Linked DNA regions of Sinorhizobium fredii NGR234. The protein of the gene in region 1 binds, or shares a complex with, the protein of each later gene. Links are inferred from orthologs where the notes say so. Each region holds a gene or a part of one and is shown in the gene's direction. Other genes may lie near its edges. The genes, in order: NGR_RS00655, NGR_RS02335 and NGR_RS02330.

Evidence for each region.
Region 2: the proteins of NGR_RS00655 (region 1) and NGR_RS02335 are in contact, whole or in part, in a crystal structure (PDB 5G5G), measured with the Escherichia coli proteins. The link is inferred for Sinorhizobium fredii NGR234 from one-to-one orthologs.
Region 3: the proteins of NGR_RS00655 (region 1) and NGR_RS02330 are in contact, whole or in part, in a crystal structure (PDB 5G5G), measured with the Escherichia coli proteins. The link is inferred for Sinorhizobium fredii NGR234 from one-to-one orthologs.

Annotation. Positions count from the first base shown.
Region 1 is NC_012586.1:121,491-129,205, reverse strand. What follows is about bases 2,599-5,608. They hold NGR_RS00655 (xanthine dehydrogenase family protein molybdopterin-binding subunit), read left to right. Parts: upstream 2,599-2,970; coding sequence 2,971-5,247; downstream 5,248-5,608. Also shown: NGR_RS00645 (Lrp/AsnC family transcriptional regulator), read right to left, coding at 5,929-6,930; NGR_RS00640 (FAD-dependent oxidoreductase), read right to left, coding at 7,028-7,715. UniProt on the Escherichia coli protein: Oxidizes aldehydes to the corresponding carboxylic acids with a preference for aromatic aldehydes. It might play a role in the detoxification of aldehydes to avoid cell damage.
Region 2 is NC_012586.1:479,442-487,006, reverse strand. Bases 4,706-7,565 are described here. They hold NGR_RS02335 ((2Fe-2S)-binding protein), read left to right. Parts: upstream 4,706-5,764; coding sequence 5,765-6,367; downstream 6,368-7,565. Other genes in these bases: NGR_RS02325 (xanthine dehydrogenase family protein molybdopterin-binding subunit), read left to right, coding at 7,345-7,565; NGR_RS02330 (FAD binding domain-containing protein), read left to right, coding at 6,371-7,348; NGR_RS02340 (helix-turn-helix domain-containing protein), read left to right, coding at 4,955-5,644. In the rest of the region: NGR_RS02360 (GMC family oxidoreductase), read right to left, coding at 1-1,147; NGR_RS02355 (LysR family transcriptional regulator), read left to right, coding at 1,302-2,228; NGR_RS02350 (LysR family transcriptional regulator), read right to left, coding at 2,686-3,576; NGR_RS02345 (oxidoreductase), read left to right, coding at 3,726-4,574. UniProt on the Escherichia coli protein: Oxidizes aldehydes to the corresponding carboxylic acids with a preference for aromatic aldehydes. It might play a role in the detoxification of aldehydes to avoid cell damage.
Region 3 is NC_012586.1:473,943-481,510, reverse strand. The notes cover bases 1-2,863. They hold NGR_RS02330 (FAD binding domain-containing protein), read left to right. Parts: upstream 1-874; coding sequence 875-1,852; downstream 1,853-2,863. Other genes in these bases: NGR_RS02325 (xanthine dehydrogenase family protein molybdopterin-binding subunit), read left to right, coding at 1,849-2,863; NGR_RS02335 ((2Fe-2S)-binding protein), read left to right, coding at 269-871; NGR_RS02340 (helix-turn-helix domain-containing protein), read left to right, coding at 1-148. In the rest of the region: more of NGR_RS02325, read left to right, coding at 2,864-4,056; NGR_RS02320 (GNAT family N-acetyltransferase), read left to right, coding at 4,437-4,925; NGR_RS32780 (hypothetical protein), read right to left, coding at 5,310-5,492; NGR_RS02310 (Ku protein), read left to right, coding at 5,884-6,750; ligD (DNA ligase D), read left to right, coding at 6,754-7,568. UniProt on the Escherichia coli protein: Oxidizes aldehydes to the corresponding carboxylic acids with a preference for aromatic aldehydes. It might play a role in the detoxification of aldehydes to avoid cell damage.

The DNA of each region.
Region 1 (7,715 bases):
TTGCCACCGGGTGTGTTCCGGCTCGCGTTGGAAAACCTTGGAAGGAGGAAGCCGCGGGAGGCGATCGATCTTTCGCCGATGTGACCGTCGACTGTGCATCCTCGCCTTGATAGGAATCGAACCACAGGTCCGCAATCTCAACGCCCACGCGCCATTCGGAAGGGGGGTGACGCTGTACAAATCGGTCGACAGCCCGTGACGATCGAAGTGCTCGTAACAACGCACCGCAATAGGCGGTCACCAATCATTGAACATCCTTGAACGACTGGGGTCTACCAAGGCCGGACTGTTGTTCCTATGACTTCCGATGTGTCGGTGACGAACCTCACCGATACACTTTGTGGCGCAGCCGCCGGGGCTCCCGAGGTGAACTGATGGAATGCTGCGATGTCATTCAAACCATTGCTTGGCGACGGACGTATCCGGACCCGGGAAGAAGAATCAGCACCGCTGCAAACTGCGTCCTGGATTGATTCGTCAGTCATGTTCGACAGTCGGCGCTGGGCATGCCAGGAGGCAGAACTCCATTGGACGGCACCTCATCATCTGATCGTGCTGACAGATGGGGGAAGTACGTCCCGGACATCGAGCCGGACCGAGCGCAAGATCATCTATGACGGGCAGGACCGACCCGGAATCCTCACTTTCGTTCCCGCCGGCGCGGAACGGATCGGATTCTACCGCGACGTCGACCTCTCCTATTCTGCCCTGTGGATTGATCCCGACCTTGCGCTTCCCGGTTTGGAACGGCTGCGCGACATTCCGATTCTGGTAAACGAAAGCGACGCAGTCATCGGCACGCTTCTGCGATCGCTTTGTACCGAGATGTTATTCGGCCACCGCCCGGACACAGTCTATGTAGAGCATCTGGTTTCCCTTGTCGGTTTGCGCACGGCCGGCCTGGGGGCGGCCACGTCCGGCCGCGAGCGCAGGCCGCCTTGGCCGTCGCACGTTCGAGCGCGTCCGCAACTACATTGACGCCCATATCGCCTCCGATATCTCGCTGAGCGAAGTGGCAGCCATTGCCGAGATGCCGGTCGATAGCTTCGCGCGTTGTTTCAAGGAGACGACCGGCCGTCCGCCCTATGCCTATATCCTCGAGGAACGCGTGGGGCGGGGCGGAACTGCTGCTGCGCGAGACGGACCTGGCGATAGGTGCCATTGCCTTCCGCCTCGGCTTCTCCAGCCAGAGCCGTTTCACCACGACCTTCCGTCGGCTCAAGGGCATCACCCCGCGCGCCTACCGGCTGCAGTTTTCTCCGGAATCCTGACAGGACCTCCGGTTTCCTGAAAGAAAGCGACCCCCCGCACGCCCAAATTCCGCCTGTCGAAGATAGCAAGGCGCCGGCTCGCCGGAGGGCAGAAGCCCTCCCGGCTCATGCCGTTGCGACCGGGAGATCATTCATGGCTGTAACGGACTACAGGATTACCCGCAGGGCGGTTTTGGAAAGCGGGGCGGCGACCTGCCTCGTCCTCGCATCCGGCCTGCCCGCCGGTGCCGCGGTGACTGGCGGCCCCATGACGGCCGGGCCGGTCGCGCCGCCGATACCGAGAACGCCGATGCGCTTCAGGATCAACGCCACGGAACATGCCCTGGAGCTCGACCCGCGCACGACCCTGCTTGATGCCCTGCGAAACCATCTCGGCCTCACCGGCTCCAAAAAAAGGTTGTGACCACGGCCAGTGTGGTGCGTGCACCGTTCTCGTGAACGGCCGACGGATCAACTCCTGCCTCTCGCTCGCAGCCCAGCACGAAGGCGACGAAATCACGACGATCGAGGGGCTCGCCGACGGCGACCGGCTGCACCCGGTGCAGGCGGCCTTCGTCGCCCATGACGGCTTCCAGTGCGGCTATTGCACACCGGGACAGATCTGTTCGGCCGTGGGAATGCTTAAGGAAATCCGCGCCGGCTGGCCAAGCCATGCCAGCAGCGACGTCGCCGGGCCCGCGGCGCTGACCGAGGCGGAGATCCGCGAGCGCATGAGCGGCAATTTCTGCCGTTGTGCCGCCTATCCCAACATCGTCGCTGCCATCCGCGACGCATCCGAGGAGGCGTGAGCTCATGCAACCCTTTACCTACGTGCGCCCCGGCAACGTCAACGAGGCGGCAGCCGCAGTGGCGGCCGTGCCGGAAGCGATGTTCATCAGCGGCGGTACCAATCTTCTCGATTTGATGAAGCTGGAGATCGAGCGGCCGACGCATCTCGTCGACATCAGCCGACTGCCGCTTGACCGGATCGAGGAGACGCCGGAGGGTGGCTTGCGCATCGGCGCACAGGTCCGCAACGGCGATCTCGCCGCCGATCCGCGGGTGCGGTCCCGCTACCCGCTGCCCCTATTTCTATGACCGCAGCATGCCCTGCAACAAGCGCGCGCCCGGATCGGGCTGCGCGGCGCTTCAGGGCTTCAACCGGATGCACGCCGTGCTCGGCGCCAGCGAGACCTGCATCGCGGTGCATCCCTCGGATATGGCCGTGGCCATGGCCGCACTCGACGCCCAGATCGAGACCACCCTGCCCGATGGCACGACTCGCACGATCGCGATCGGCGACCTCCGCCGGTTGCCGAGCGCAACCCCGCATGTCGAGACGGCACTCGGCCACGGCGAGATGATCACGGCCGTGACCCTGCCGCCCCCGCCGCCCGGCCGGCAGCTCTACCGCAAGGTGCGCGACCGCGCTTCCTATGCCTTTGTGCTCGTCTCGGTCGCAACCGTTGTCGAAACGAGCGGCGACCGCATAAGGAGCGCCCGCATCGCGATCGGCGGCGTTGCACCGAAGCCCTGGCGCCCGCGGGAAGCGGAATACGTGCTCGCCGGCGCGGCCGCCGCCGACGCCGCCTTTTCCGGGGCCGAGACCGCGCTCGCCGGAGCGGTGGGGCGCGGCGGCAATGATTTCAAGATCCCGCTGGCAAAGCGCACGCTACGACAGACGCTTGCCGCGGCTGCCGAAGGTGCATGAGGTGCAACGATGACCGAGACCATGGAAAACCGTTCCTCGGAGAACGGCCTTGTCGGCCAGTCGATCGCGCGGATCGACGGACCGCTGAAGGTCACCGGCCGCGCGACCTATGCCTATGAGCACGCCGTGAATGGCGCCGCCTACGGCTATATTCTCGGCGCCGCCATCGCCAAGGGCCGCATCGTCGAGATCGACAGTAGGAAAGCCGAGCAGGCGCCGGGCGTCCTTCACGTCATGACCCATCGCAACGCACCGGCCCAGCCGGAATTCGGCCCGGCGGTTACGCCCACGGTGCCGGAGGTTTTCAGCCGCGCCAGGCCCATGCTCAACAGCGACCGCGTTCGCTTCCACGACGAGCCGGTCGCACTCGTCCTGGCGGAGACCTTCGAGGCGGCGCGGGCTGCCGCGGCGCTCATCGACGTGCGCTATGAAGAGGAGCGCGGCGCCTTCGATCTGCCGGCGCGTCTCGCCGACGCCTACGCGCCCCGGCGCACCAATGCCGGCTTCGAGACGGACAGCGCCGTCGGGGACTTCGACCGCGCCTTCGCCGCCGCTTCCGTCACGGTCGATGCGACCTACCGGACGCCCTACGAGCACCACAACCCCATGGAGCCGCATGCGACGCTCGCGGTCTGGTCGGGCGACGAGGTGACGGTCTATACGTCCGCGCAGACGCTTGCCAATTTCCAGGCCGGCCTCGCCAGCACGCTCAGCATTCCGCGAGAGCATGTACGCACCGTCAGCCCGTTCATCGGCGGTGGTTTCGGCTCCAAGCTGATCGTCCATGCCGACACCGTCCTCGCCGCGCTCGCCGCAAGGGTCCTGCGCCGCCCGGTCAAGGTCGCGCTGACGCGGCAGCAGATGTTCGCCAATGCCGGTCATCGTGCCGAGATGGTCCAGCGGGTGCGGCTCGGCGCCGAGCGCGACGGACGACTGACGTCGATCGGCCATGTTGTCTGGTCCGCGACCTCCGGTTTCGAGGAGTTCTGCGAGCAGACCGCGGTCTTCGGCCGCTCGCTCTACGCCGCGCCGAACCGGTTGACCCGCCACCAGCTCGTCCCCGTCGACCTCAATCGCGGTGAATGGATGCGCTCGCCGGGCGAGGCGCCCGGCATGCTCGCCTTTGAATCGGCGATGGATGAGCTCGCCGAGAAGCTCGGCCTCGATCCGATCGAGCTCAGGATCCGCAACGAGCCGACCGCGGACCCGGAACAGGGCGTTCCGTTTTCAACGCGCAACCTCGTCGCCTGCATGCAGGAAGGCGCGCGGCGCTTCGGCTGGGAGCGCCGCAACCCGGCCCCGGGGCGCATTCGCGAAGACCGCAAGCTCATCGGCTATGGCATGGCGGCCGCCATTCGGCCGAATTACATCGGCGCCGGGACGGCGCGCGTGGCGATCGATGCAAACGGCCGCGTCACGGCTCAGCTCGACATGACCGATATCGGGACCGGCACCTACACCATCCTCGCGCAGATCGCGGCTGAAAGCCTCGGCGTTCCGGTCGCCGCGGTCAAGGTCGAGCTCGGCGACAGCCGCTTCCCGCGCACGGCCGGCTCCGGCGGCTCCTGGGGTGCGGCGAGCGCGGGTTCGGCGCTGCACCATGCCTGCAACGCCCTCAGGGAGAGGATCATGGCGGCGTCACGAACGAGCGACCGCTCGCCGCTCAGGGGCGCGAACGACGTCGCGCCGAGTTTCGCCGACGGAAAGGTGCGGGTCGGCAACCGTTCCGTAAGCCTGACCGATCTCATCGCCAGAATCGCGCCCGACGGCATTGCGGCGACCGGTTCGGTCGCCGCCGCCCGCGACACGGAAAGCTACCGAGCCTACTCCCAGCACTCCTATGGCGCGCACTTCGCGGAGGTCGCGGTCGACGGCGACACCGGCGAGATCCGCATGCGCCGCATGCTCTCGGTGATCGGCGCCGGCCGCATCCTCAACGCCAGGACCGCACGCTCGCAGATCCTCGGCGGAATGACCTGGGGTATCGGTGCTGCGCTGATGGAGGAAGCCGTGCTCGATCCCCGCTCCGGCCACTTCGTCAACCACGATCTCGCCGAGTATCATGTCCCCGTCAACGGCGACGTCGCGGAGATGGAAGTCGTCTTTCTCGAGGAATTCGACGACAAGGCCAATCCGCTCGGCGCCAAGGGGCTCGGCGAGCTCGGCGTCTGCGGCTCGGGCGCGGCAATAGCCAACGCGGTGTACAATGCGACCGGCGTCCGCGTGCGCGAATTCCCGATCACCCTGGACAGGCTGCTCCCCGGCCTGCCGCTGACGGCCATCTGACGCGTCGATGCGGTCAGACGCAACGGACACGACGGGCCTGATTGGACGAATGCGAGCATCGCGCGAGGGTCGCATTTCCAAGCTGCGCGGGGCAGCACCCCCTCTGCCCTGCCGGGCAGAGGGGTATCAACACCGCACGCCAGATTTTTCAGGTGTGATCGATTCCAAATCAGGCAGAGCGGGATGCCGGCGGCAGACCGCACACGCATTCCCCCTCCCGATCCAACCGCGCGGGCGCCCACAACAATGATCGCATACTCTGGGAATGGAATCCGCTTGTAACCTCCGGGGCTCTGGCTGCCGCAGGCTGGAGTAGGAATTTGTCCATGAGCGCGGAATTGCCGAAGCGACGATTGGCGCGCTCCCGGGCGAGCGAAAACTGAGGGTCGTCGTCCATCAGCTGTGCCATCGCGCGCTGCGCGCCTTGCAAATCACCACGCTGGCTGAGCACGGCCGTGTGGATCAGCAGGCAATCCGCCTCGCGCGGCGCGCGGATCAGGCATTCCCGCAGGACCTGGTCGGCTTCATCGAGGCGGCCGGCAGCATAGAGCGCCTGACCGTAGACATAGGTATAGTACTCCGGTGCCATCGGATGCAGCCGGCGCGCCCGCTCGGCGTTGCGTACCGCCTCGTCATAGCTGCCGAACCGAACCTGCGCCTTTGCCAGCGCCATCAGTCCCATCATTCCTCTATGGGCGTAATCCGCCGATAGAGGAAATCCTCGCAGAGGATCGTCTGAACTGAACTTATCCCGGGAAGCGACTTGATACGCTTGTCCAGCAGTTCGAACAGGTCGTCTGGATCCCGACACATGACCTCCGCCATGATGTCGAACTTGCCGGCGCACAGGGCGATATAGGCGACGGATGGGAGTGCCGAGACCTGGTCACCGACTGCGGTGATGCTGGCGCCCGATGCGACGGTCAGACATACCCATGCGATAGTGCGATATCCGATGCTGCGCGGGTTTGTCATGGCGAGCACCTGGACTGCACCCTGTTCGAGAAGCCGAGCGTAACGCTTCCGGATCTGGCTTTCGGAGATGCCGATATGACGGGAAATCTCGAGAAACGGCATGCGCCCGTCCTGGCTGAGACAGCGAACGATCTCGCGATCCACCTTGTCGAGCACAATGTTGGAAGAGAACCGCGAGCCTCCCTCCTTGACCTGCGTCCGGTCCCAGGCCGGCTGCTGGTAATGCAGGCTGAGATAGGGAAAGATGTCGATCTCCCTGACACCATCCATGCCTCGGATGGCCCCGTCCAGCAGGTCCCCGAGTTCACGATTGTCGCGGCACACAAGCTCGACGAGAATGTCATAAGCACCGAAGGTCGTGACAGCATAGTCAACGGCGTTGAGCTCAAAGAGCTGTTCAGCGATGTCGAGTCGATTGGAGCCACCCACTATCCTTATGCCGACGAGCGCCACCGAACTGTAGCCAATGGCCCTTGGCGAGGCGACCGTGGTAATCTCTATGAGCTCGAGCGCGCGAAGCTCTCCAACCCGCCTGCGCACCGTCTTTTCTGTTAGTCCCAGCTTCTCGGCAAGATCGACGAAGGAGATGCGACCATCGGCCTGTAGCAGGCGGATAAGCTCGATATCCGATGTGCTGATTTCGCAACCGCTGCCGGCACGCAGCAGGCTCGCGTGCCGTGTCTGGGGTGATCGTTTGATCGCTGACATGCCGGATCTCATGGAGACGCAACGAAGGGGTGGCAAGCCCCGATTGTCCCCTGTGAGGCCTGCCACTATTTGGTTCTAGGCGCGTGTGCACCTTGGTTCAAGTCACGTCGCTGTGCGCTGCGACATTAACCCTGCGCTGGATCCGCGTCGATTTTCCCACGCCCCAGACGAAAGCGGAACGCAGGTCGAGCAAGGGCCTCGGCCAGCGCGTTCCCACCCGGCCATAAAGACGCGAGAATTTCTGCGTCGCATCGACGACGGGACGCTGCCGCGCTTCCCAACTCGCAAGGGCGGCACGGATTTCAGGCGTTCTGGAAAGCTCGTCGGCAAGCACGAACCCGGTCTGCATGGAGACACCAGCGCCCTGGCCGAGATTGGGCGACATGGCGTGAGCGGCGTCGCCCAGGATCGCGACGTTGCCCTTGCGCCATGAATGACAGGTCACATCGCTGAAGGAGGCCCACCGACCGTTGTCCGTTAGGCGATCGATATAGGAAGCTAGTGCAGGGAAGGATTTCGTCCAGGATTTCCTGTCCGGTGGGGAGAGCCGCCCGACATGGTCGCTGGCCGGGCAGCAGACGTAAAGATAGACGGTGTCGCGGCTCGCGGGCACCACGCCGACACGGCGGCCACCGTTCCAGTATTCAAGCGACCGACCCGCTGCATCCTCCGGAATACGGGGAATGAGATAGCGCCCGCAACCATCCTGGAGATCGACGACCCTTTTCGCCAGGCCCAGGCTATTGCGAACCGCCGAGTTTACCCCATCGGCACCGACGATCAGA
Region 2 (7,565 bases), 360 kb from region 1 along the record:
TGGCGTGGGCCTGCGCTGCATCCGACCGGGTGAAGGCGCCAAGTTGGGAGGGCGCCATGCTCATCGGGCCGCTGCGCCGTAATGCATATTCAAGCCCGATCATCGCCTTCCCTATCAGGCTGTTGGCAATCGTGTTCAGTGTTTTCGCATTGCCGACCTTGTAGACGGCGCGAATCTGCAAGTGATCCTGCAGGTTTTCTCCCACGCCAGGTAGATCATGCACCACCTCTATGCCGTGGCGCTTCAGCAGGTGTGCCGGCCCAATGCCCGACAATTGCAAGATATGCGGAGAGCCGATCGCGCCGGCGGAAAGGATGACCTCCTTCTTGGCGCGTACCTCCACCCTGTCCCCCCGACGGCTCAGAACGACGCCGGCGCAGCGCGTGCGCCCTGAAGCGTCCGTCTCCAACATCAGCCTCTCGACATGCGACTGCGTCCAGATGCTGAGGTTCGGCCGAGTTTTGGCAGGGCGGAGGAAGGCTTTCGACGTATTCCAGCGCCAGCCGGATCTCTGATTCACTTCGAAATAGCCGACGCCTTCATTGTCACCGCTGTTGAAATCGTCCGAACGCGGGATGCCGGCCTGAACGGCCGCCTCGGCAAAGGACTCCAGGATGTCCCATTTCAGCCGCTGCTTCTCGACACGCCATTCACCGCCATGACCGTGCATGTCGGAGAACCGACTGTTGCCGCCCGTCTGATAATCCGCGCCGCCGTCCAGGCGGTAGTGATCCTCATGGGCTTTGAAGTCCGGCAGAGAATTCTCCCACGACCAGGCATCGTCTCCCGTTGCCGCGGCCCAGCCGTCAAAGTCGCGGGCCTGCCCGCGCATATAGATCATGCCATTGATGGAGGAGCAGCCGCCGAGCGTCTTGCCGCGGGGATAGCGTAGCGACCGGCCATTCAGCCCGGCGTCCGGCTCGGTCTTGAATAGCCAATCGGTGCGCGGATTGCCGATGCAATAGAGGTAGCCGACAGGGATATGGATCCAGGGATAATCATCCTTCCTGCCCGCTTCCAGCAAAAGCACGCGCGTCGCGGGATCGCGGCTGAGACGGTTTGCCAGCAGGCAGCCGGCAGAGCCTCCACCGACGACGATGTAGTCGAACTCCAGATTGTTGTCGCGCACGGCGGACGTCTGTTTCATCGGGCGAACGCTCCTGCGCATCGAGACACAGGCTTATAAAGATCGATCGGTAATAGGCTCATTTCCCACGCCTCCCTCGTCCTTTCTCAGATAAAACTTGAATCCGAGAGAAATCCAATTAGAAGTGCGACAAAACATTATAAGCGGGACTAATATGCCTCACCCGATCGACTTGAAGACCCTGAGAGCGTTTGTTGCGGTGGCTCGCGAAGGAAATGTCACGCGCGCTTCCGAGCAACTGCACCTCACCCAGCCCGCTCTCAGCCAGCACCTGAAACGTCTTGCCTCCGATACAGGCGTCACCCTGTTCCGGCGCACGTCCAAGGGATTGGAACTGACCCATCAGGGCGCGTTGCTGGCCGCGAAGGCCGAACAGGTGTTCGCCGCTCTCCAAGATTTCGGGCAGACGGCCCGACATTTAGGCGCGCAGGTGCGCGGCAAGCTCAGGATCGGCACGATCATCGATCCGGAGTTCACCAGGCTTGGCGGTTTTCTGAAGGCCCTCGTCGACAGCGGACCTGGGATCGAAACGGAGCTTCGCCACGGCATGAGCGGCGATGTGCCGGAAGGGCTCCGGCGAAACGAACTGGATGTCGGCTTTTTCCTTGGCGATATCAGAGACTTCGATCCAGTGGCAAGCGCCACTGCGGACGGAAGCGACAGCCTCTTTCACGTTCGCGAACTGGCCCGACTGACCTACCGCGTCGTCGCGCCGCCATCGCTCGCGGCTTTTGTACGTGGACAGGACTGGGTTGCCCTTGCGGCCCTGCCGTGGATCGGCACGCCGCACGCGTCCGTCCACAATCGCCTTTTAAGCGAGGTGTTTGGAAAGCTAGGGGTCCGCCAAAACATCGTCGCATCCGTCGATCAGGAGCCATCCATGCTTGCGATGGTCCGCACGGGTCTTGGGCTAAGCCTCTGCCGAGAATCCCTTGCACTACATGAGCAGCAAGCACACGGTCTTGTAATTGCCGACAAGGTCGCAATCGAAACGGCTTTGAGTTTCGTGTGCTTGGGTGCGCGCATGGACGATCCGGCTATCAAGATTGCATTTGACGCTGTCAACCGCGTGTGGAACTGAGGTTGAACCCGGCGTGCAAATGACGCGCGAATCACCAGGCGGGCCGAACGCAAGGGCTCGGCCACGAACGTCTTTGAAGATCCCACTCCCGGGCCGGCCGACAACATCCCCGATTCGAGCCAGTTGTTCGAGGCGACGCGCAAGCTTTCGACAATCCAACCGGACGGCGGTGCTGCCGATCGCTGTTGCCGCCCTATCTCCGTCGCTGTCGCCGGCGCCACGACGCTTCCGTACAAGGAGGTTCTATCGGTGGTGAAGAACTTTAGCCTCCTAAGAGTGTAAGTCTGCTTTGATCGCGATCAGCAGTAGCTGCTTTTTGCGGCTTAAACTTCCGCTCACCACCCTTCCGAGACGCATGGGAACGGGTAAATTCGACCCACTACAGACGACCGAGCGCGCCCGCCTCGAGCGCCTGCTGCCCAGCGGTAGGACGCAGCAAGCAAACCGCGCGATAGATTCACACTGGCCCCTTCATCGCATCGATCAAAGCACGGAAACCCGCAGATAAGTGGCGCCGACTGGGGTAGTAGAGGTAAAGGGGCTCCTCCGGCTGACACCAGTCGTCCAGAACTTGCACGAGTTCACCGTCTGCAATGTGCTTTTGCACACGGTTTTCCCAGACATAGGCGAGCGCCACACCGCTGAGCGCGGCCTCAACCATCAACTCGTGATCGTCAAGCGAAAGGGGCCCGGTCGGCTGGAAGCTCACCGACTGTCCGCCCTTCTTAAAGTCCCAGGCATATCTGGCCCCGGAAGGGAACATATTCTGGATGCAGAAATGGCGTTTGAGGTCGTGCGGTGTGATCGGCACCGACCGCCGCTCGAAATAGGCGGGCGAGCCGACGACGACGAGGCGCAGCTGTGGCTTGATGCGCACTGCAATCATCCCCTCGCTCACCCGCTCCCCGAACCTTATGCCAGCATCGAAACCCTCCTTGACGATATCAACCAGGCGATCGGTGGCGCTGACTTCCAGTTGCAGGTTGGGATTCTTCGCGAGCAAAGGCCCGATGACGTGGCCAATCACAAATGGGGCGACAGAGTTCGGCACATTGATTCTGACCCGGCCAAAGGGCGTGTCGCGAAATCTGTTCAGCGCATCGAGCGCGGATGTGATCTCGCCGAAAGCCGGATCGAGATACGATTGCAAGAGGTCGCCTGCTTCCGTCAGCGAGACGCTGCGCGTCGTGCGATTCAAGAGCCGAACACCGATCCGGTTCTCGAGATTGAGGATCGCGTGGCTTATTGCCGAAGCCGTAACGCCCCTCTCCTCGCCCGCCATTCGAAAGCTCTTGTGACGGGCGACGGCCGCAAAGGCTGCAAGTTCGGAAAGCTCGGACGCGCGCATTACTGAACACCGCTCATCATAGTCTCGAAAATAACAAACCTTATGCATCAGAACGATTTAGGTCAAATTCAGCCCGTCAGCACAGAGATGCGGACGCGAACAACCACATCGGCTTTGAAAGGCCGAATCGACCCTAAAAGGAACGTGTCATGAAGGTCTGGTTCATCACTGGTGCATCCCGCGGCTTCGGCGCGCTGATGACCAAAGAAGCACTGGCAGCCGGCGACGCCGTGGTCGCTACCGCCCGCAATTCAAGCACCGTCGTCGAGCAGTTTGGCGATAACCCCAATCTTCTCGCCGTCGCACTCGACGTCACGAACGAAGCCCAGGCGAAGGACGCGGCCGCAAAGGCCATCGAGCGCTTCGGCCGCATTGACATCCTCGTCAACAATGCCGGTTATGGTCTGCTCGGCGCAGTCGAGGAAGCGACGGCAGAGGAAGTTGAGAAGCTCTATGCCACCAATGTCTTCGGATTGCTGAAGGTCACGCGTGCCGTACTACCGTACATGCGCCGCCAGCGTGCTGGTCATGTTCTGAATTTCTCGTCTGTCGGCGGATACTTCGGTTATCCCGGCTGGGGCGTTTACGGTTCCACCAAGTTCGCCGTCGAAGGGCTTTCGGAGTCACTTGCGGCCGAACTCAAGCCATTCGGCATCAAGGTGACGATCGTCGAGCCCGGGTTCTTCCGCACCGATTTTCTCGCCGACAACTCGCTGTCGGTCAGTGCGGCTGCAATCCCCGACTATGTCGGCACGCCGGCAGGCGACATGCGCACCTTTGCGGCCCAGGCGAACCGTTCTCAGCCGGGCAATCCGGTGAAGCTTGCCGCCGGGATCGCCACCCTGGTCAACGCGGCCAACCCGCCGCTCCGCATGCCCTTCGGAAGCGACACGGTCGCCGTGATCGAGGAGCAGAATGCCGGTGTAGCCAGGGAGCTTGCCGAGTGGCGCGAACTTGCGCTCTCCACGGATTTCCCGAAGGACGAGATAGCCGCCTGATCCCTCCTCCGAGGCTCCGTTCGCAATGAGGCCAACGGAGCCATCGTCCTTGACAATCAGAACGGGGCGAATGCCCACGTCAGCAGCGCCCGACAAAAGTGTGACTTATCGATCGCCGCGAGAAATGCTAAGCGTCACAGGAGACACAGGCTCCTGCAGATCGATAGGAGATGTCCTCCATGGGCGGACATGCGCTTGCGGATACGACGGTTCACGTTCGCCGTTTGCAAGGAGGCGTATCGCCCCCTGTCGTTCCAGAGGCGTTTTCCGGCGACACACGGCTCGTCGGCCGCTGGCATAACAAGCCATTCGAATACGATCTGCCGGCCCTCGAAGATCACATTCTTTCCGCGACATATGCCGGTACCGGCACCGCCTCGGTGAAGATCGGCCGGCAAACGATTTCTGCTCCGGCAAGGTCCGGGATGATATCGTTCTGGCCGAGAGGGCATAGAGGGTTCTGGCGCGTGGATGGTGCCGTCGAGGTCTCGAACGCCTTCCTGGGGCGTAGCCGCTTTCTCGCCTGCTCGGATCAGGTGGGAAATGGTCGGGAACCCGACCTTCTCGGCCGCGTGCATTTCAGCGACCCCAAGCTGTTCACGATCATGACGTTGATCAACGACGAAATCAGTTCGGGCGATGCGATATCGCACCTGTTCATCGAGCAACTTCTCGATCTTGCATGCCTTCAGCTCCTCAGAGCCCACTCCGCAACTTCGGTGCCAATCTCGCCTGGGCCGCGGCGCGGCCTGTCGAACTGGCAAGTCAGGCGCGTGACGACCTACATGCGCGAAAATCTTGCGGCGAATATCCGGATTCAGGAGCTCGCGGATCTGGTCAGTTTGAGCCGCTTTCATTTCTGCACGGCCTTCCGGATGGCCACCGGGCATACGCCATACGGCTGGCTGACCCACCAGCGGATCGCCCATGCCAAGACGCTGCTGAAGGACCGAGCGCTGCGCATCATCGATATCGCTCTCATCGTGGGATACGAAACACAGTCCTCTTTCTCGGCGAGCTTTCGCAAGGTCGTCGGCCTGACACCGAGCGAGTTCCGCAGGCGGCTCTGAAGTTGGGCCACCGATCATCGCAACTTTCAGACAACTTCAAAAGATCGCGACAGTGCCGCGGCAGCGTCGCCCCTATTCTTTGCCGCGATCGATCACTCCAGTTGCAGAAGAGGTTCCTCCATGGCCGAGAATCCGTCAGCACTGCACTTATCGGGACCCCGCATCTCGCGCCGGGAGGCGCTTCAGGCAACAGCCGCGGCAGCGGCACTTGCCGCATTGCCGCCTGGTTCGGCTGCAGCGACGAATGCCCCTGCCGCTGCCGCCGTGACCTTGACGCTGACCGTGAACGGTCGCGGCCACACGCTGACTGTCGACCCGCGCCAGTCGGTGCTGGACGTCCTGCGCGAGACTCTCGATCTGACCGGCACGAAGAAAGGTTGCAACCAAGGTGCCTGCGGCGCGTGCACCGTTCTTGTGAACGGCAAACGCATCGTCTCCTGCCTCACATTGGCATCCATGTACGACGGCGCCCGGATCGAAACGATCGAGGGGGTCGAGAAGGACGGCGCCCTTCATCCCCTCCAGGAAGCCTTCGTGGAGCACGACGGGTTGCAGTGCGGATTCTGCACGCCCGGCCAAATCATGTCCGGTCTCGGCTGCATTGCCGAAGGCCACGCCGGCTCGCCGGAGGAAATACAGTTCTGGATGAGCGGCAATATCTGTCGCTGCGGTGCCTATCCAGGCATCGTCGCAGCCGTCGCCGACGCGGCCGGGAGGAGCTGAGCCATGTTCCCCTTCACGTTGGAGAAGCCACTTAGCACCGAAGACGCGATCGCGGCGGCCGCTTCCGGCGCGCGCTTCATTGCCGGCGGCACGACGCTTGTCGACTTGATGCGCGAGGAGGTCGAGCGTCCGGAGCGGCTCATCGACATCAACAGCCTTCCGTTCGGCGGCATCCGTATTGAGGGTGACGATCTGGTCATCGGCGCGCTGGCGCGCATGGCCGAGGTTGCCGCGGATCCGAACGTCCAGCGCCTGCAACCGCTGATCGCGGAAAGCCTGATCGAGGGCGCGTCCCCCCAACTGCGGAACATGGCGTCGATGGGCGGCAACCTGCTGCAGCGGGTGCGATGTCCATATTTCCGCATGCTGGATGCCGGCTGCAACAAGCGTGCGCCCGGCTCCGGCTGCGCCGCGATCGACGGCTTGAACTCCGGTCATGCGATCCTTGGCACGAGCGATTACTGCGTTGCCACCCACCCTTCCGACGTCGCCGTCGCCCTCGTGGCTCTCGATGCGACGATGCGGGTGCGAGGGCCGCAGGGCGAGCGCAGCTTCCCGGTTGAAGAACTCTTCCGGCTGCCGGGCGACACGCCGCATCTCGAACACACATTGCTTCCAGGCGAACTCATCGTCGAAATACGTGTCCCCGGTGGGCCTCACAGTCGCCATGCGCGCTATCTGAAGGTCCGCGACCGCGCTTCCTACGAATTCGCGCTGGTGTCGGCGGCGGTCGCCCTCCTGGTCGCAGATGGCGTGATCCGTCAGGTACGTCTTGCGGTGGGCGGGGTCGGCACGCGGCCCTGGCGTCTTCGCGATTGCGAGGCCGCGTTGGTGGGAAAACGGCCCGAACGGCGGGCCTTCGAGGAAGCTGCGCAACTCGCCATTCAGGGCGCGCGGCCGCTGCATCACAACCAATTCAAAGTCGAACTCTTGCCGCGGACGGTCGTCCGGGCGCTGGAACTGGCGGGAGAAGTCGCATGAGCGTGAGCTTCATTGGAAAGCCTGTGACCCGTGTCGACGGTCGCGCCAAGGTCACCGGCACGGCACGTTACGCCGCCGATTTCAACCAACCGGGCCAGCTCTACGCCGTGATTGTCAGCGCCACTGTCGGTCTCGGCCGAGTGACGGAGGTCGCCAGCACCGAGGTCGAGCGCATGCCAGGCGTTGTCGCCGTGATAACGCACCGCAATGCGCAGAA
Region 3 (7,568 bases), 360 kb from region 1 along the record:
CGCCCATGCCAAGACGCTGCTGAAGGACCGAGCGCTGCGCATCATCGATATCGCTCTCATCGTGGGATACGAAACACAGTCCTCTTTCTCGGCGAGCTTTCGCAAGGTCGTCGGCCTGACACCGAGCGAGTTCCGCAGGCGGCTCTGAAGTTGGGCCACCGATCATCGCAACTTTCAGACAACTTCAAAAGATCGCGACAGTGCCGCGGCAGCGTCGCCCCTATTCTTTGCCGCGATCGATCACTCCAGTTGCAGAAGAGGTTCCTCCATGGCCGAGAATCCGTCAGCACTGCACTTATCGGGACCCCGCATCTCGCGCCGGGAGGCGCTTCAGGCAACAGCCGCGGCAGCGGCACTTGCCGCATTGCCGCCTGGTTCGGCTGCAGCGACGAATGCCCCTGCCGCTGCCGCCGTGACCTTGACGCTGACCGTGAACGGTCGCGGCCACACGCTGACTGTCGACCCGCGCCAGTCGGTGCTGGACGTCCTGCGCGAGACTCTCGATCTGACCGGCACGAAGAAAGGTTGCAACCAAGGTGCCTGCGGCGCGTGCACCGTTCTTGTGAACGGCAAACGCATCGTCTCCTGCCTCACATTGGCATCCATGTACGACGGCGCCCGGATCGAAACGATCGAGGGGGTCGAGAAGGACGGCGCCCTTCATCCCCTCCAGGAAGCCTTCGTGGAGCACGACGGGTTGCAGTGCGGATTCTGCACGCCCGGCCAAATCATGTCCGGTCTCGGCTGCATTGCCGAAGGCCACGCCGGCTCGCCGGAGGAAATACAGTTCTGGATGAGCGGCAATATCTGTCGCTGCGGTGCCTATCCAGGCATCGTCGCAGCCGTCGCCGACGCGGCCGGGAGGAGCTGAGCCATGTTCCCCTTCACGTTGGAGAAGCCACTTAGCACCGAAGACGCGATCGCGGCGGCCGCTTCCGGCGCGCGCTTCATTGCCGGCGGCACGACGCTTGTCGACTTGATGCGCGAGGAGGTCGAGCGTCCGGAGCGGCTCATCGACATCAACAGCCTTCCGTTCGGCGGCATCCGTATTGAGGGTGACGATCTGGTCATCGGCGCGCTGGCGCGCATGGCCGAGGTTGCCGCGGATCCGAACGTCCAGCGCCTGCAACCGCTGATCGCGGAAAGCCTGATCGAGGGCGCGTCCCCCCAACTGCGGAACATGGCGTCGATGGGCGGCAACCTGCTGCAGCGGGTGCGATGTCCATATTTCCGCATGCTGGATGCCGGCTGCAACAAGCGTGCGCCCGGCTCCGGCTGCGCCGCGATCGACGGCTTGAACTCCGGTCATGCGATCCTTGGCACGAGCGATTACTGCGTTGCCACCCACCCTTCCGACGTCGCCGTCGCCCTCGTGGCTCTCGATGCGACGATGCGGGTGCGAGGGCCGCAGGGCGAGCGCAGCTTCCCGGTTGAAGAACTCTTCCGGCTGCCGGGCGACACGCCGCATCTCGAACACACATTGCTTCCAGGCGAACTCATCGTCGAAATACGTGTCCCCGGTGGGCCTCACAGTCGCCATGCGCGCTATCTGAAGGTCCGCGACCGCGCTTCCTACGAATTCGCGCTGGTGTCGGCGGCGGTCGCCCTCCTGGTCGCAGATGGCGTGATCCGTCAGGTACGTCTTGCGGTGGGCGGGGTCGGCACGCGGCCCTGGCGTCTTCGCGATTGCGAGGCCGCGTTGGTGGGAAAACGGCCCGAACGGCGGGCCTTCGAGGAAGCTGCGCAACTCGCCATTCAGGGCGCGCGGCCGCTGCATCACAACCAATTCAAAGTCGAACTCTTGCCGCGGACGGTCGTCCGGGCGCTGGAACTGGCGGGAGAAGTCGCATGAGCGTGAGCTTCATTGGAAAGCCTGTGACCCGTGTCGACGGTCGCGCCAAGGTCACCGGCACGGCACGTTACGCCGCCGATTTCAACCAACCGGGCCAGCTCTACGCCGTGATTGTCAGCGCCACTGTCGGTCTCGGCCGAGTGACGGAGGTCGCCAGCACCGAGGTCGAGCGCATGCCAGGCGTTGTCGCCGTGATAACGCACCGCAATGCGCAGAAGCTGCCCTATCTACCGCATAAAGGCGTCATAGACCCGGCCGTGGGTGAGCGCCTTCATGTCTTGCAGGACGACCGGGTGCAATTTTACGGGCAGCCCGTTGCCATCGTTGTTGCGGACAACCTCGATCACGCCGAGCGCGCTGCGGCCGCACTGCGTATCACATACGTGGCTAAGCGGCCGATCGTCGACCATGCAGACCAGACCATGGAGAGGATCGCTCCGAAGTCGGCCGACGGATCACGGGGCGATGCCGATGCCGCGGTGACGCAGGCACCGGTCATGATCGACGAGACCTATGAGATTGCCCGAGAAAACCACAATCCCATGGAGCCGCACGCGACGATCGCTGCCTGGAGCGGCGATCGACTGACGCTTTGGAGCAAGAGCCAGTATCTGGTCAATGAGCAAGCCGAGATCGCCGCGGTGTTTGGTCTGCCCGTCGATAATGTGGAAGTCATCTGCCCCTTCATCGGTGGAGCCTTTGGAACAAGTCTGAGGACCTGGCCGCATGTGACGCTAGCGGCACTTGCGGCGCGCCAAACAGGGCGAGCCGTCAAGCTTGTGCTGACCCGCAAGCAGATGTTCTTCACGACCGGCCACCGGCCGCGCACGCTTCAACGCATTGCGCTTGGCGCGACACCGGACGGCAAGCTTACCGGAGTAATACACGAAGGCACGGGCGAAACGAGCCGCTACGAGCAGTTCACGGAGGCACTTACCGCCGTCACCGCCTACCTGTATTCCTGCCCCAATGTGCGCACCCAGTACCGCTTGGCGCAACTCGACACGAGCACGCCCAATCATATGCGTGGTCCAGGTGAGGCAAGCGGCATCTTTGCACTCGAAAGCGCGATGGACGAGCTGTCCTACAAGCTCGGGGTCGATCCGATCGAATTGAGGCGGCGAAATGAACCGCGACGCGACGAAGCCGAAAACAAGCCGTTTTCCAGTCGCTCGCTGATGCAATGCTATGAGCTCGGGTCCGAACGCTTCGGCTGGGCTCGGAGAACACCTGAACCGCGTTCCATGCGCGACGGGCGTCTTCTGATCGGCATGGGAGCCGCAACCGCCACCTATCCGGCCTACCATGCGCCTGCGAGCGCCAGAGTACGGCTGCTCGCGGACGGCTTGGCCGAGGTCGAGGCGGCGGCGAGCGACATGGGGCCGGGAACCTATACGTCCATGACCCAGGTCGCGGCGGAATTCCTCGGTTTGCAGCAAGAGCAGGTCCGGTTCAGGCTCGGCAGGTCGCATTTCCCGCAGACTCCCTCGCATGGCGGTTCGTGGACGATGGCGTCGGTGGGATCGGCAATCCGGGCTGCCTGTGTTGAGGCGCAGGCGCAGGCGGCCCGGCGCGCGGTAGCGGATCCTGACTCACCGATCTTCGCGGCGTCGGTGGACGATCTTGAGTGGAGCGAGGGGCGTTTGCGCCGACGTGGGGAAGCATCGGGCGGTTTGTCCTATCAGGACATCGTCGCCAGGACCGGCGCGCCGGTGGAGGCGGAGGGATCTGCACAGCGCGATCCCGAAGCGGCGGAACTCTATTCGATGCATTCCTTCGGCGCGGTGTTTGCCGAAGTCGCCATTGACCCCGATGTCGGAACCATCCGGATACGTCGCATCGTCGGAGCCTACGGCATAGGCCGCGTGGTCAATCCGCTGCTTGCCAGAAGCCAATGCACGGGCGGGATGATTGGCGGCATGGGCATGGCGATGATGGAGCGCACTGTTCTCGATCGGCGTGACGGCCGGCCGGTCAATGCCCACATGGCCGATTATCTCATGCCCGTGAATCTCGATATCCCCAAGCTGGAAGCGCTCTTCGTCGATGAAGTCGATCCGCATGTAAACCCGCTTGGGGTGAAAGGGCTCGGCGAGATCGCTTTGGTAGGTACCGCACCGGCGATAGCAAACGCGGTATTCCACGCGACCGGCAAGCGTGTGCGCTCACTGCCAATCCACATCGAGGATGTGCTGACCGCATAACCATGACATTGGCTTATGCGCCGAATGTACGCTTTGGCGGAGGTCATCGGGCGACCGCGATCGATCTCTCCCACGCGGTCGTGAATGGCCGGCGCTGCCGGTTGTAGCTAGACGCGCAGATCAACCCGCACGGCATGAGCCGTGCGGATGCAGCGCTGCTGCTCGCCAGTTTCATTGCTGCATTCACGATAACCCGGTTGCTGGTTCCTTCAGTCGGAACAACGATCGTCGTCACCTGACTGCCCTCGAAACTCACATCAAACGGAGAGCTCGTTCGCATCGCTGCAGACCTGACCCAAGCGGATACCCGCCCTTTTGGCCTCTGAGCAATACGAAAGATCCACCCATACCACCGTCGCACAATCTGCTAGAGTGATCTAATGTTCGCGATCAATTCGTACGAGTTTCGCAGAGCGACCCTGGATGATCTCGCCTTACTGAAGGCGTGGCGGTCGAATCCGTATGTCCTGGAATGGTGGGGTTCTGGTGAGCCGTATGGTGAAGCAGAACTGATTGATCCTCGGGTGGCTCGCTGGATCATTTCAATTAACGAACGGCCCTTTGCGTTCTTGCAGGACTACACGGTGCACGGATGGGAAGATCACCATTTTGCCGGTCTTCCCAAAGGGTCGCGGGGAATTGATCAATATATCGGAGACCCCGAAATGGTCGGCGTTGGACATGGTTCAGCGTTTATCGGAATGAGGATGCAGGCTCTTTTCGATGAGGGCGTACCTGTGATCGCGACCGATCCGCATCCAGACAATGAACGGGCGATAGCCGTCTACAAGAAGTTGGGGTTCGAACCGTCTGGACCACCTCAAGAGACCAGATGGGGCTTGATCTTGCCAATGCTGGCTAGGCGGTGAGCAGAATGGATGCAACGGCAGCAAAGTCCGCAACTCGGTCGTTCCGCGTGCCAGCCCTGGGTGACCGCTCCCCGCCCGCTGCCGCTATCGAGAGCAGCGGAGCCAAAGGTCGTTTTTGGCGCCAATTTCAACTCAGCGGCGGGAAAATGAGACCTGCCTGTAGACAAGATCAGAGACGTTCTCGTTGACGCGGCCGCCGTCATCAGGATTTGAGATCCTTGTTCTGCGCCGGCACAAAATCGGTTGATCGACGCAAACGCAGGAGACCGACGCGGCGACCGACCTTCCCTGACGAAGGCATCTTCCGCGACGGGATGTGTTCCATACAACTGGAGCCATCCTAACTGAAATAGGACAGCGACGGCGCAACGGCGGCGTGGCTGATCAAGCGCCTTCCGTCCGTTTGGCCTTCTTCTTGGTGGGAGGGACGCCGTTGCCGCTGGCAGCACTCTTCTGCGGCTTCGCGGCCTTTCCAGTTGGTTTAGCGACTTTCTTCGCGTTGACCCCGACCGCCGGTGCAGCTTCAGCATTCGGTGTCGTGTTCGCCCCGACGCTTGCGCCATCCATCCCGGTCGACCGAATCTCCTCAGAGGCCTGCAGCCAATGCTGGACGCCGTCCCCCTCCGGACGCCCGGCTCGCTCCCATAACTCGTAAGCCCGCGTCCTGATAAGTTCTTCCTGGCTCGTCCTCATGGCACACGCTCCTTGTCGAATGAGGGCTGGGAAATGGTGGGAGAAAGGCGGTGTCGGCTGGTCGGGTGTCTGCGGTCGAGTTTAGGTGGGATGAGGCACAACGGCAACCTGTTTCGGGTGTATGCTGGTCGGCGTCGAAGCGCTTTCAGCTCAACGCCCTCCTCAATGTCTAGGCGCGGAACAAACCCGTTCACATCCACGTTCCAGATCGTCGAAGGATGTTGCGCGCGCTATGCCGCGCCGTTTTGCCAGAGTGAGGCCGCACGTGGCGCCGAGAGCAAATTGGAAGGGCTATCTGAAAGTCGCAGAGGTGAGCTGTCCGGTGGCGCTTTACACTGCAGCCTCTACCTCGGAACGGATTGCCTTTCACACCATCAACCGTGCGACCGGCAATCGCGTTCACCGGCAATTCGTCGACAGTGAAACGGGAAAGCCGGTCGAAAAGGACGATCAGGTCAAGGGATATGAGGTCGGATCCGGCGATTACGTCGTGCTTGAGCCCGAAGAGATCGCCGCGGCCGTTCCGCAGAGCGACAAGACCCTGTCGGTCTCGGCCTTCATCGCCTGCGGTGACATCGATGACGTTTATTTTGACAAGCCCTACTACCTTGCTCCGACCAAGAGCCATGCCGAGGAAGCCTTCGCTCTGATCCGCGAGGGCATGCGAAAGAAGAAGGTAGCCGCCATTGCTCAAGCCGTTCTGTTCCGACGGGTGCGCACGCTGCTGATCCGCGCTTATGAGGACGGGCTGATCGCGACGACGTTGAATTTCGACTACGAGGTTCGCTCGGCCAAAGACGCGTTTGATGAAGTGCCGGACCTGAAGATCGAGGGCGAGATGCTGGAACTTGCCGAGCACATCATCAAGACCAAGCGAGGCAAGTTCGATCCGGCAAAGTTCGACGATCGCTACGAGGAGGCACTTGCCGAGTTGGTCAAGGCGAAACTCGAAGGCAAGAAGATCGAGCCGCGCAAGGAGCCGAAACGCGAAAGGGTCGTAGACCTGATGGAGGCGTTGCGGCAGAGCGCCGGCGTGAAGGCCAAGAAAACCAACGCGACCACCCCAACCAGGAAGAAAGCGACCCGCGCGGCGAAGACGAAGGAAGCTGCGCCGCGGCGTAAGGCGAGCTGAGCCATGGCTCTCGAGATCTATCGGAAAAAGCGCAATTTCGGATCGACCCCTGAACCGAAAGGCCGCAAGGCGCGCCGCTCGGGCAACAGCTTCGTTGTCCAGAAGCACGACGCCACACGCCTGCACTATGATTTCCGCCTGGAGATGGATGGCGTTTTGAAGAGCTGGGCCGTCACCAAGGGGCCGAGCCTTATCCCCGGCGAGAAGCGACTGGCGGTGCACGTCGAGGATCACCCGCTCGAATATGGGGATTTCGAGGGGACGATCCCGAAGGGAGAATATGGCGGCGGAACCGTAATTCTCTGGGATCGTGGCACCTGGTCGCCGATTGGCGACGCGGATCGGGGCTACGCCAAGGGGCATCTCGACTTCGAACTCAGTGGCGAAAAGCTTGGCGGGCGCTGGCACCTGGTTCGGATGGCCGGCAAACCCCGCGAAAAGCGTGAGAATTGGCTGCTGATCAAGGGTGACGACGAGGCGGCCAGATCCGAAGACGACCCCGACATTCTCGAGGAACGGCCGGAATCGGTTCTGACCGGCCGCGAAATCAAGGATGTGGCGGGCGAAGAGCCGGGCTGGTCATCGAAGATAGGCAGGATACGCAAGAAGGGCCGCGGCACGACGAAAGCCGCTTCGCAACAAGCGGAGCGCCAGGCCGTTGCCAACGTTCCTGATCCCGCCAAAATAAAGGGCGCCAAGGCTGCGCCTTTGCCGGATTTCGTCGAGCCGGCCTTGGCCACCCTTGTTTCATCCGCTCCTGCCGGCGAGCGCTGGCTCCACGAAATCAAGTTCGACGGTTACAGGCTGCAGGCGCGGAT